Regions from separate parts of the Enterococcus sp. AZ163 genome, predicted to be linked through region 1. Evidence: riboswitches for the same ligand, from Rfam matches in the RefSeq annotation. Region 1 holds a riboswitch; each other region holds the start of a gene.
The links. Region 1 has a riboswitch for magnesium ahead of IGI46_RS14460 (ABC transporter permease subunit). Riboswitches for the same ligand answer to the same signal wherever they lie in the genome.
Positions count from the first base shown of each region.

Region 2: another riboswitch for magnesium. It lies ahead of mgtA (magnesium-translocating P-type ATPase); the one in region 1 lies ahead of IGI46_RS14460 (ABC transporter permease subunit).
Region 3: another riboswitch for magnesium. It lies ahead of IGI46_RS07600 (FtsW/RodA/SpoVE family cell cycle protein); the one in region 1 lies ahead of IGI46_RS14460 (ABC transporter permease subunit).

Region 1 is NZ_JBIPAO010000001.1:3,013,810-3,018,248, reverse strand. Features, by position in the region: gene IGI46_RS14465 (ABC transporter ATP-binding protein) at 89-868, opposite strand; gene IGI46_RS14460 (ABC transporter permease subunit) at 996-2,711, opposite strand; M-box (ykoK) riboswitch at 2,810-2,977, opposite strand; gene IGI46_RS14455 (LysR family transcriptional regulator) at 3,339-4,223, shown strand.
Region 2 is NZ_JBIPAO010000001.1:2,595,379-2,599,817, reverse strand. Features, by position in the region: gene pdhA (pyruvate dehydrogenase (acetyl-transferring) E1 component subunit alpha) at 1-214, opposite strand, end outside; gene mgtA (magnesium-translocating P-type ATPase) at 599-3,199, opposite strand; M-box (ykoK) riboswitch at 3,357-3,527, opposite strand; gene IGI46_RS12345 (nitroreductase family protein) at 3,672-4,400, opposite strand; gene IGI46_RS12340 (PLP-dependent aminotransferase family protein) at 4,384-4,439, opposite strand, start outside.
Region 3 is NZ_JBIPAO010000001.1:1,597,090-1,601,528, forward strand. Features, by position in the region: gene IGI46_RS07595 (DUF916 and DUF3324 domain-containing protein) at 1-741, shown strand, start outside; M-box (ykoK) riboswitch at 1,209-1,377, shown strand; gene IGI46_RS07600 (FtsW/RodA/SpoVE family cell cycle protein) at 1,487-2,617, shown strand; gene IGI46_RS07605 (FtsW/RodA/SpoVE family cell cycle protein) at 2,622-3,800, shown strand; gene IGI46_RS07610 (LCP family protein) at 3,885-4,439, shown strand, end outside.

The DNA of each region.
Region 1 (4,439 bases):
GCATAAGAACAGTGACGAGTTAAAATTATAGTAATAAAGAAGGGTGCCCTCCGAATAATCAATGAATAAAATACGTCGCTCGAAGAAATTAGTCTCTAGATATCATAATCATTTCTTCAGTGATTTTTTCCACAATGTTTATAATTGTTTTTGGAGAGCGAAGTTTTCTAGGGATATCGATTGGATAAACTTTCGCTATACGTCCTGGATTCGAGTCCATTAAAATTACTCGATCAGAGAGCTGAACAGCCTGCTGAATATCATGAGTAATCATTACAATTGATTTTGTAGCAATTTGATTTTTTAACCAAATTTCTAATAAATCATTGGATAGCTGGCTAGCAGTGACGATATCTAGTGCGGAAAAAGGTTCGTCTAACAATAGTAAGCTAGGTTCAGTCGCTAGTGCTCGGGCAAATCCAACTCGCTGCTTCATTCCACCAGACAACTCGCGCGGATAGGCTTTCTCAAAGCCATTTAAACCAATCATTTCGATCAAGTTTTTCACTCTTCTTTTTACTTGTTCTCGTGAGAGCCCACTGCGATTTTCTAGACCAAAACTGATATTTTTTTCGACGGTCAGCCAAGGAAAAAGAGCGAAATGTTGGAATACCATACTTATATTTGAGTCAGGTTCTGATATTTTTTTGTTTTCAAAAATGATTTCACCGGTAGTTGGTTGTACGAGTCCTGCAATACTTCTTAGTAAAGTTGATTTACCAGTTCCCGATTGCCCAATAACGCTCAGAAATTCATTGGTTTTAACGGTTAGATTTACGTTATCTAGGACTTTCAAATTCTCCTTATGTCCTTCAATTTCAAATTCTTTATAGACAGATTTCACATTTAACAATTCTGTATTTTCCATAATAGTTTTGCATATTTAAGTATTCAAACCTAAATATACTTCTCCTTTCAGCTTAAGACCAGATCTCATTTGTCAAAATTACTTCTTTTTTAGTCAACATATTTAGTATGAACAGCTTTTACTAGTATTAATAGTGGAACCGATCTTTAGCGATTCGATAAAGAGGTTGCCAAATAAATGCAATACATAGTCCCACAATAAAACACATGGCCAAAGTCCCTAATGCAGACTTGTCTTTTATGCCATCGTTGATCGAAATATAGTGACCTAATCCTGTGACATCAATTTGCTTTTTTCCCCATTGAATGCTTTCAGCAGCGATGTCTGCATTCCATGCTGCACCTGCAGCATTGATAATCGCTGTAATGATGTAAGGTAAAATAGACGGGATGAGATACTTAACCCACCATTGCCATTTAGAAAGCTTAAATATCTTTGTTACATCACGAATCTCATCAGGAATTGCTAAATAACCAGCAATAACATTGAAAAAAAAGTACCATTGGCAACCTACCATGATGAGCGGCAAAGTCCACCATTCTAGCTTGTTAAAACCAATACTTATGAAAATAACGATGAACGGCGTATAGATATTTGAAGGGATCGAACCTATTACTTGTCCAATTGGTTGAACAACATTCAATCGGCGATTATCGCTGGCAACCCAAACCGCTAATGGTATGAAAATCAATCCAGCAACAATCATCGCTAACGTTACTCGTAAAGTGGTATCCAGCATCAATTGTGGAATTAAACTAAAATCCTGATGTGGCAAGAAATAATAAAGTTTGATTGACCAATTTATAATTAAAATAGCTAAGAGAACATACCAAAGAGTTTTGAAAAAATTTCGAAGCTTCGCTACTTTTTTATACAGACAATCCAGCTTAAGGAAATACCAGATATTAGGCAGTTTATAAATCCAGAAAAAACTAAAATTAGCAAATACTCTTGAAAAATATTTAGTTATAGAAGCATGCTGAATCAACTGATAAACCAATGATTTTGGTGGAATTGAACTTTCGATATCCGCTTCATACTTGAAATAGTAGGTAGCCCTGACTAAAGGTTGAAAAACTAAGAAGTTAAGGATTACAACATTAAGCAGTAATGCCAAGATAGCCCATAAGCATGCTTTAAAATCTGCGCGGTCTAATGCTACCTGAATATAGGAACCAATCCCAGGTAGAAAGAGTGTCTTCTCTTTTGACAATACAACAGAAGCTTGCTCACTGGCTACTAAGGCAAACCAGGCAGCAGTTTGCGAAATGATCACATTCCATAGCAATCCTGGAATCGAATAAACAAACTCAAGTCGCCAAAATTTTTGCCAAGGATTATACTTGAATTGATCGGTCACATTGAGCAAATCAGAAGGAACGACTTCCATTATTTGATAAAGTGTCAGCATAATGTTCCAAGCTTGCCCTGTAAAAATTGCAAAAATTGCGACACATTCTAACCCCATCACATTTCCTGGAAATAGGCCAAGTAAGCCAGTTGTTGTAAAGGTTAAAAAACCTAATAGCGGAACAGATTCTAAAAAGTTGACTAATGGTAAAATAATCTGTCTAGCCGTTTTATTTTTTGCTGCCAAAATGCCAAAAATAAAAGAAAAGAGGAAAGACCAGGCCATCCCGACAATCATTCGAAACATCGTGCGAATGGAAAAATAGAAGAGATTGCTTATCGCCAGAAAGTCATTTTGAGGTCTGGCTACTGATAAAAAATCCTCTGATGGCAAACTATTAAGAGGTCGATTCATTTTTATACTCGAGAAAACCATAATAAATAGAAACAAGGTGAGAATGACTATTATAGTAGTGTTTCCAAGAGCTTTCATGAGAGTAGATTTTTTGGTGATTGGTGCTTTTAAAACGTTCAAAATAAAAACCTCCTAAATAATCATATTAGGAGGTTACTCAAAAAAGAAAAGATGATAAGTAATCACGTAATTGAGCTTTGGCTTTCTGAGACGTAAGAAAATAAATTCTAGTTATCTTAGGAAAGCCTTAATTCGACAATCCCTGCTTTACTCGTTACTGTCTCTCGACATTTCCGAGCGATAACCTGTGTTCTTCAGAGTAACCTCACCTAATATGATTCTATTTTGTTGTGCAAATTTATAATACTCGCGAAATAGAATAAAACAACTAAAAATTTGTTGTTGGTACTTTTTAGCAGTACCTATTGTTATTAGATAAGGGTCTTTGATACTTTTCGCTTTTTGTGTAAAAACTTTCAAAAATAATGGAATAGAATGTTTCTCCAAGTGGAGAGGAAATAATTTGTCATTTTTCAAACGGAAGGAAATGTTTTCGAGAAATCAACGATAATCTATCTGAAAACTTATTCCAAAAGTTAACACCAATTAAAGAACGTAAGTTATAAAAAAAGTTTCCTTGTTTATAATACAAATTGGGTGCAAAATTAGGTTGACCTAAAGTAAAGACGCTGGGATGTGGTGAAAATGTCAATTGAAAAATTAGAATATTTCTACGTTATTGCCAAGTACAACAGTCTTTCTAAGGCTTCTCAAGAATTGTATGTCAGCATATCATCTTTGAGCTCTGCTTTAAAAAGTCTTGAAAATGAACTTGGATATGATTTATTTGTTCGGCAAGGGAAAAGGTTGATGTTAAGTGAGAGTGGGGAAAAAATTCTACCTGCGGTTGAAAAAATATTAGAAGAAGTTAAAAAAATTCAATTCCCTTTATATCAAAGAATTGACCAGCCTATATTTAGAGTAGGGGTGAGTGAGTCGGTCCTAATATTTGAAGCGAATGAATGTACAGTAAAAAGAGAAAGGTATCCTATAAACTATATTAATGCCGCGCCATTGGATCTGTTAAATAGATTAAAGGGAAGAGAATTAGACTTCGTAATTACAAATAGCCTAGTTGAAGATTCTCAATTAGAAAGAGCTTTATTGATCCATTCAAAGATTTTGATTGTTGCACATGAATCGTTAGTAAAAAGTGATTTAAGTGAAATTACGTCTAAGGATTTAGAAAAAAGGCCCTTTATAATTTTGACGGATCAATTAGGACACAGACAATTAACTCAAAAAATAGCTGTTTTTTTCAACATTATTCCTCAGTTTCTTTATTGCCATGATAGTTTGGGAGTTCAAAAGTGGATAAATGAAAATAGAGGATTTTTAGTAATTCATGCAGCCGAAAAAGAGTTGCTATCAAGCGATACTATTAAATTCTTTTCTTTACCCAACGAAATGGAAATAGACTATTATCTATATAAAAATAGAAACAATGATCAGTTATTTAATCTTGGAGACGTTGAAGAATATTTAAAAGAAGTATTTGCTGAAATCGAAGGACAAGACAACAGGAATTGAAAATAAGCATAGGTTATCAGTGAATTTAAGTTAGGAAGGACAAAAACACAGTTTTCTTTATTGATTTTTTTCTGTTTGCGGTATCTATTTATCACATGATAGTGCAGACGTAACCTGAATTATAGCAAAAAAATTTCAACATACGAAAGGCAATGCTATAAGAGATTGGAAGTTGATCGATGTGGCCAAGCTTGTCAGACTATGAAAGAAGAACTT
Region 2 (4,439 bases), 420 kb from region 1:
GTCCTTGACGGTTCAATGCAGTTGAACGTTGATCCAACACACGAGACCAAACCATTCTTGTCATCAATTCTACTAATTCTTCGTCAGTCAATTCAGGAATCAAATCCTCATTTACGACTTTCCCCTCTTGATCAAGTGCCTGATATACTGGGAAATCTGCGTTGATCTTTTCCAGTAGGGCTTCAAAATCAATTGCATTCTTTTTCTCTGCCATGTTGTAACACAATCCTCTCTTTAAGTCTTTAGAAAGTGATACAGACCTTCAATCTGTATCATTGTTCTGTTGCTTACATATCTAAAGTAACATTTTTATTACTGAAAGACAACCAATATGCTGTAGTATTTTGAAGAAAATGAAGCGATTTTCTCCAGCGAATTGTGACAAAAAAAACAAACTCTTCTTATTTCAAGTTTCTTTTTCTTTAAATACTGAAAACGTTCTACCTAATCTCTTGCCTAAAGGATCGCTATATTAAGGTTCTTTAATTATCTTATGTTAAGTAATTTCCATGTGAAATTAGAAACGATCTAAACTAGGAGTTATTATTGTAAATGCAAAAAAAGAAACAGAGTAACGAAATTCGTTACTCTGTTACAATTAGATCCATTCTTTTGCAATTTTTATATAAAGGAACTTAGCAAATTGAACTGCAGCCATATATGCAGCTACAATCCCTACAAACCAAATCCAGTAGCTAGCAGGTAATTGCACAAATTCAAATTGTTCGCGGAATGGTGATAAAACAATAATCATTCCTAAAACGACTGCAGCCATGATACTGCTAAAAACTGGCAAGGAAGGTCGACTTTGAATGAATGGAACTTTTCGGGTTCTTACCATCAGTACGACTAAAGCTTGCGTAGCTAATCCAACCATGAACCAGCCGGTTTGGAATAAGCTTTGATTTGCTACCGTATTTGCCCCAAATACAAACCACATAACTAGGAAAGTAATCACATCGAAAATGGAGCTGACTGGACCGATACAAACAGTGAATTTCATTAGTCCTTTTGTTTCCCATTTCGTTGGTGTTAATAATTCCTCGTCGTCTACGTTGTCCCAAGGTATAGTCAGTTGAGCAAAATCATAGATCAAGTTTTGCAATAGCAACTGTAAAGAAAGCATTGGCAGAAATGGTAGGAAAGCACTAGCAATTAAGATTGAGAACACATTTCCAAAATTGGAACTGATGGTAATCTTAATATATTTCATCATGTTACTAAATACTCGGCGGCCTTCGATTACACCACTTTCTAGTACATCCAAGCTTTTTTCTAAAAGAATAATTGAACTAGCATCCTTTGTAATGTCCGCAGCAGTATCTACTGAAATGCCTACATCGGCTTTTCGTAATGCAGGTGCATCGTTAATACCATCGCCCATAAAGCCAACTGTGTGACCTTTTGTCTGTAAGGATTCAATAATTCTAGCTTTTTGCATAGGATTCAATTTAGCGAATAAGTGAATTTTATCTGCAGCCTGTTGTAGTTCTTCATCACTCATCTGATCCACTTGATTACCTAGAACAAATTTATCCGCATCAATTCCAACATCTTGGCAAACTTTTTGAGCTACAATTGCGTTGTCACCCGTCAAAACTTTTACATCCACTCCATGTTCATGTAAAGAAGAGATAGCAGTAATTGCAGATTCTTTTGCAGGGTCCAAGAAGCCCATGAATCCAATTAGAGTCATATCTTTTTCGTCTTCTGTGCTATAAACTGCTTCATCATGAGCATCCCTTTTTATAGCTACTGTGATCACCCGCATCCCTTGACGATTCATGCGTTCATTAACCTGCTGTAATTCCTGATGCAGTTCTTCAGTAAATTCCAATACCTCTCCATCAATTTCAACATATTTACATATAGAAGCCATTTCTTCAACAGCACCTTTTGTAATCATCCATTGATGCTCATCAGCTTTTACTACGACAGTTAATCGGCGACGAGAAAAATCAAAAGGTATTTCGTCAATTTTTTGAATCGACTGAAAAGGCACTTGCCGGTTTTCTTCTTCATAGTAATTAATCACAGCAATGTCCATCAGATTTTTCCAACCTGTTTGGTAATTCGAATTCAGAAAGGCCAAATCCAATACTTGAGTGTTTTCTTTACCTAAAGGATCAAGATGCTGAACCAATACTACTCGGTCTTCGGTGATGGTTCCTGTCTTATCCGTACACAAGACATCCATACTACCCAAATTTTGAATAGATGGTAATTCTTTCACAATCACTTTATGCTTCGACAAGGTCAAGGCACCTTTTGCTAAATTAGAGCTGACAATCATTGGTAACATTTCTGGCGTTAAGCCCACTGCTACAGCGATAGCGAAGAAAAATGCATTGCTCCAATCACCTTTTGTGATGCCATTAATTAAGAACACTAATGGGAAAAGTACCATAATCAAGCGCAACAATACTTTACTGACACGGGCTAAACCGACATCAAAGGTTGTCTTGCCGCGTTTGGTTGTGGCATTTTTCGCAATGTCGCCAAAGAAAGTCTGTTGCCCAGTCTTTAAGATAATTGCCCGACCTTGTCCACTTAATACGTCCGTTCCCATAAAAACTAAGTTTGACATATCCAATGCATTGTTCTCATCATCTGAAGCAACGGAAGCAGACTTTTCAACTGGCATTGATTCTCCAGTCAAAGAAGACTGATTCACAAATAAATCCTTCGTCCAAATTAATACTGCATCTGCTGGAATCATATCTCCAGTTGCTAAAGTTAAAATGTCTCCCGGCACCACTTCATCCATTGGAATTTCTTTTGTTTGGCCTTCACGCGTAATTGCGGCCGTATTCTCGATCATTTCTCGTAATTCAATACTAGCTTTTTGTGAACGATATTCTTGAATAAAGGTAATCAGCACGCTGGCTAAAATCATTATTCCCATAACCACAGCTGCTTCATAATCAGAAGTCAAAAAAGAGACAACCATTAATAAGGCCAATACATAAACAAACAAATCATTAAATGCTTGAAGAAACAAAATGATTGCAGGGGTTGGCTTTTGAGCCGATACTTCGTTGGGACCATATTCTTCCAGTCTCGCTTTAGCATCTTCTTCTGATAATCCGTTTAAAGATGTTCGCAGATTCAGGAACAAATCACGATCCGGTAATAATGCGAGTTTTTTCAACGCTTGATCTTTACTTATTTTTCGTGTGATGAGGCTCTTTTTGTTCATCATCATATTTCCTCCTACCAGCAGAGAAAATCAGTGTCTTCCCTACATTTTTAACTATTTTCGGTCGACTCTCATCTGGATAGTCCATGACTCATCACCGTCCTTTCTTTATTGGCAAAGCAAAAAGCGCGCGCTCGATAATGAGCGCGCGCAAAAATAATCACGGTCATCGTCGAGCTTTAGCACTATAGGGCGTAGACAGTTTTATCTGTCAGCTGCGTTATGAATCACCTTCACGATGATTCCTGTTCCACCAACTAAGAGTCTCTCGATTCTTTCGCGGCAGCAGCTTGTGTCCATATAGGAGCCTCACCTAACAATTTATACAATTTCCACTTTTACTATAGTAAAGATAGCACTGAGTGTCAACAAAAAGAGCAACTTATGTGAGAATTTGAAAAGAAGTTGAACAGTATGTTCTCTGGGTCTCCCTATTTAAAAAGAGAAGAGATAGTAACAATTCTTCAAGCTTTTATTCTTTTAACAAACGTTGTTCTTTCACAAATTCATCGATGGTAACATTTGGCTTATTACTAAAATAATCCGCAAACTTTTTACTCCACAATTTAGTTTCTCGGGCTTCAGCAAAAACTTCCATGGTTTGATCGTACGCTTCAATTTCTCCGTAATCATACTCTTGATAACCATCATAATGAACAACTGTTTTTTCCGGTAAGCGTGGCTTAATACGCATTTCCATAGTAGGCTTACCAATACTTAACCCAGCCACTGGCAGTACGTAGTCGGGAAGGTTCAGTAATTCACTGATTTTTTTTATATCTTTACGAATGCTGCCCACTACCACGCTACCTAGTCCTAATGCTTCAGTTGCAACAACAGCATTTTGCAAAGCTAGTGCAGTATCAGTGACAGCCGTGATCAGTGGATCGATTCCTTCAGCAATTGAGTAGTCCACTTGATAATGCTCTGCTACTTTCTGTGTGCGTTTTAAATCTGCAACAAACAATAAGAAAACCGAACTTTTCAGCATATGAGGATTACCTGGATTAAGCTCAACAAATTTTTGGCGAAGTTTTTGGTTCTTGACTACAATGATGCTGTACATTTGACCATTCATCCAGCTGGGTGCTTGACGGCTTGCATCCAATATTTGTTGTAAATCCTCATCTGGCAATTGATAGTTCTCATCAAAATCCCGATAGGTACGATGATTATTTAATACTTCAATTATCTCTTTCATACTTACGACCTCCTATAATTTCTGATATCTTTTGCAGTT
Region 3 (4,439 bases), 1.4 Mb from region 1:
GACATCCCAAAAGACTCCATCAATCAACAACCAATTTCAGACTATGTTAAGTATCCGAAAGAAGTGACGATTCCTGCCAAAAAAGCGGGTGTTGTGTCTCTAGATCTTACCGTGCCTAAAGAAAGCTTTGATGGTATCTTACTGGGTGGAATTCAGGTGAAGAAGGACTTTGGTAAAGAAGAAAAGCCCAAGGATCAGATTTCTAGTGAATATGCCTATGTGATCGGCCTAATGCTTTCTGAAAATGATCAGCCAGTGGAACCTGATTTACAATACAAAGGGATTAAGGCGAAGGAATTGACAAATAATGCTGGTCTAATTGTTTCCATGGAAAATCCTACACCGATCAATATTAAGAAGGCATCATTGACGGCCGATGTTTATGCTGAAGATGGCACTAAACCAGTGATCACTCGTACAATTGAAGATGGCGGTATAGCGCCATCATCTCGCTTTGATTTACATTTATTCAATGGAGAAGCAGGAGATACGAAGCCTTTGGTTGCTGGAAAGTATCGCTTGGAGCTAAGTGTAGAAGATGACGCTGGCCACAATTGGAAGTTTAACGAACCATTTGAGATTACGAAAAAGGAAGCTAGTGCAGTGAACAACCAAGTTTTCCAGGTTGAAGAAGGCACGAATTATTGGCTGTATATTATTATCGGAATTCTGGCGGCGGTAGTCTTAAGCTTCTTGGGTTATTTCATCTATACCAAACAAAAACAAAAAAGCAATCAATAACTGTTCATTATAAATCAAAGGACTGAAGGTAAATTCATGAGAATGATAAGAGCCGTCAGTTCTTTTGTTTAACAACAATTTTTTGGTGATACTAATTGAATGTTAAAATAATTGTTGTTCTTTTAATTATATGCTCTTGTTTTTTATGTTTAAGGGAAATAGCTTGGAAAAGAAAACTATTTTTCATCGCAGCAAGAATGGTACTTTTAGATGACCGTAATTGCAACTGATTTTTGGAAAAAAGGTCATTTTTAGAAAATTTTTTGGTGTATATAGGAATTAGCTGAAAGAAACAATCCGAGGAGTCTCCGTAAGTAAAAAGCTAGTATCTGGAAGGTTTTATTCAGTATTTGTTCTTTTGTATCTAATTGGATGTTATTAAGAAAAAGTAAATTAAGTGAAAAAACTAGAATTTTGGTTGCAAGCCTCTTGTTGGAAAGAGTAAGATTGGATCGTGAAAATAAAACAATATAACTTGTTAGGTGAGGCTCCTATACAAACATAAGCTATTGCTCAGAAACATCGAAAGATGCCAATGGGTAAAACAGGAATTGTCGGATTAAGGCTTTTTCCAAAATAGCTAAGATGAGAATCTTTACGTTGTATAGTGCTAAAACTCGGACGATGAGATGACACTAGGTCAGAATTCTTGTTCGAAAAGGTTTCTGACCTTTTTGTATGAATTTTAAAACTAGTAGAAATAACCGCTCGCTTTCACCTAACTTTGTCGAAGGGAGGTGAAGCAATGCAAAATGTAAAAAAGATCGATTGGTGGATTATTGGACCTTATGCCGTCCTGTCTATCATCGGTCTTTTAGAGGTTTTCAGCGCAAGTTCTTATCGACTCATGATCGCCGGTGCGAATCCTCGAAGTTTATTTTATCGCCAGCTAGTCTTCGTAATTCTTAGCTGGGGCGCGTTAGCTCTAACCTATTCTGTTAAACTGCAGCACTTTCTGAAATTAGGAGTAGCCCAAATTCTTTTAGGTTGTTCGGCCTTGCTTTTGCTGCTGGTGAAGGTACATCTTTTTGGAGTAACGGTGAATGGGGCTCAGCGCTGGATTTCGATTTTCGGGATTCAATTTCAGCCTTCGGAATTGGCTAATATTGCTCTAATTTTTTACTTAAGCTATTACTTTCGTAATCCATTGCAATCAAAAAAAGAATTGCGGGCGCCCATTTTAGTTACTCTGTTTTTGGCAACGCTGGTTTTTATTCAGCCTAAAGTAACTGGAGCCTTGATTCTGTTACTTGTGGCAGGAGTTCTTTTCTGGGCAGCGGCGATTCCAGTCGATGTTGGACTGATTCTAGGCTTTGCAGCGGTAGTTGGCGTGTTGGTAGCTGCTGGAATTGTGCTGCTGCTGGGGAGTCATGATTTACTGCCACACCTGTTTCAACATGTGTATGAACGAATCGCGATTGCGGGAAATCCCTTTGCTGATGTCAATGGAACAGGGTATCAAATGAGCAATTCCTATTATGCCATGTATAATGGCGGATTCTTTGGTCGGGGAATCGGCAATAGCATCACCAAAAATGGTTATTTGCCGGAAGCAGAAACCGACTTTATTTTCTCAATTATCGTCGAAGAATTAGGGATGATTATGGCCTTGTTTTTGCTTCTGCTTTTGTTTGTCATTTGTCTGCGGCTGTTTTGGCTGAGCACCCATTGCCAAAATCATCAGGCTGCATTAATCGTCATGGGGATTGGGACTTTGCTGCTGGTGCAGACGAGTATTAACGTAGCCAGCACACTAGGTTTAATTCCTATGACGGGGATTCCATTACCCTTTCTCAGTTATGGTGGAACCAGCTATATGATTCTTTCGGTCAGTCTTGGGGTTGCATTGAATATCTCAGCTAGGGAAAGGAGGTGAAGAAGTGAAGCGCAAAGAGTGGAATGATGCCTTATTGCTGCCGATCTTTTTACTTCTCATTTTAAGTGTTTGGGTACAATATCAGGCAGCTTTGCTGGATGGTCGAGCCGTTCAGCCAGTCATTTTTAAGCAGCTGATTTTTAGCGTGTTAGCTTTTGGAGCGTTGCTGATTATGCGACGGATTCCCTTTCAATTTTTAGTTAAGTTTGCACCTATTTGGTATAGTTTTTCCTTAGGCATCATGTTGCTGCTGCAATGGTATTATGACCCAGCAATGTATCTGTTGACAGGAACTAAACGTTGGCTGCGAATCGGACCGTTGTCGCTGCAGCCTTCAGAAATGGTGAAAATCAGTTTTATATTAATGCTCGTACATTTTACGTTGAAGTACGAAAAAGAAGGTCGGCCGCATTCCTTGAAAGAGGATGGGGTGTATATAATAAAAAGTTTGGCCATTGCTTTACCAACCTTTTTGTTGATGTTCATGCAACGGGATTTTGGAACCAGCTTAGTGTTTATTTGTGTTTTGGCAGCTTTGTTTATTGTAGTGGGTGTAGATAAACGGATCTTATTAGCTGGAGCAGGAACATTAGCAATGTTGGGGGGATGTCTGCTGTTGTTTGTCTTCACTGAGTGGGGACGAGTAATCTTGCAAACTCTACATTTTAAAGAGTACCAACTGAATCGAGTGGAGGCCTGGATTGATCCTTTCAAGTATCAGGATTCGATTTCTTTCCAGCAGGTTCGCAGTATGCTATCCGTGGCAGCGGGTGGTTTTGCCGGAAAACCTAGTGAATTGGTCTCCATCTATGTTCCCGTACGTGAGTCAGATATGATTTTTACTGTTATTGCAGAAAAAGCTGGGTTTATTGGCAGCAGCGGTGTTCTGTTTTTGTATTTCTATCTATTTTATCAGATGCTGACGGCTGGAATTCAAACCAATAATCGCGGCTGCTTATATTTCTCAGTAGGTTTGGTTTTTGCCTTATTATTCCAGACAGTAGAAAATATCGGTGCAGCCATTGGAATTTTGCCGTTAACGGGTATTCCGTTGCCTTTTTTGAGTCAGGGTGGAACCTCCATGATCACAGTGTGTGTTGGACTGGGAATTGTCCTAGGAATGGAAAAGCCAAAAAAAGGCCGAAGAGTGGCAGCTCTATCGACCCCAAAAAAGATAAACTAAGAAATTCTCAGTTTGACTTATCATAATAGAGGACCAGTGATTTGGCAAGCGAGAGTTTCCCTTCAAATAGAAAGGAAATAAATGATGAACAAGGGACAAAAAGCAACGATTTTGGTTCTTATGCTCCTAGTTGCAGCAGTCAGTTTTGTCTCCTTTGAGTTTCTCGAGGGTTTCACAGCTGAAAAAAAGACGAAGACTGTCAAAGAGGAAGCGCCAGAGCTTCCCGTACCTGCGGGGGTGCCGGAGATAGTGAACTTCACATTAGTCGGATCGGATGCTCGGCCTGATGAAGAAAGCGGCCGCTCCGATAGTTTAATGATTGGCCAGTACAATCGCCGGACTAAGCAGCCTAAATTGATTTCAATCATGCGAGATTCCTATGTGGACATTCCTGAATATGGGAAGGACAAAATCAATGCCGCTTACTTTTACGGTGGTATGCCCTTGCTTGAGGAGACATTAAAAGATAATTTTCAGGTAAAAACACCTTACTATATTAGTATGACCTTTGATAAATTTGTCGATTGCATCAATGATTTGTTTCCCAAAGGGGTGACGATAGATGCTCAAGAATCCTTTGAATTAGATGGTGTGACTATCGAAAAGGGAAAACAACAAATGGACGGCAACACATTGCTG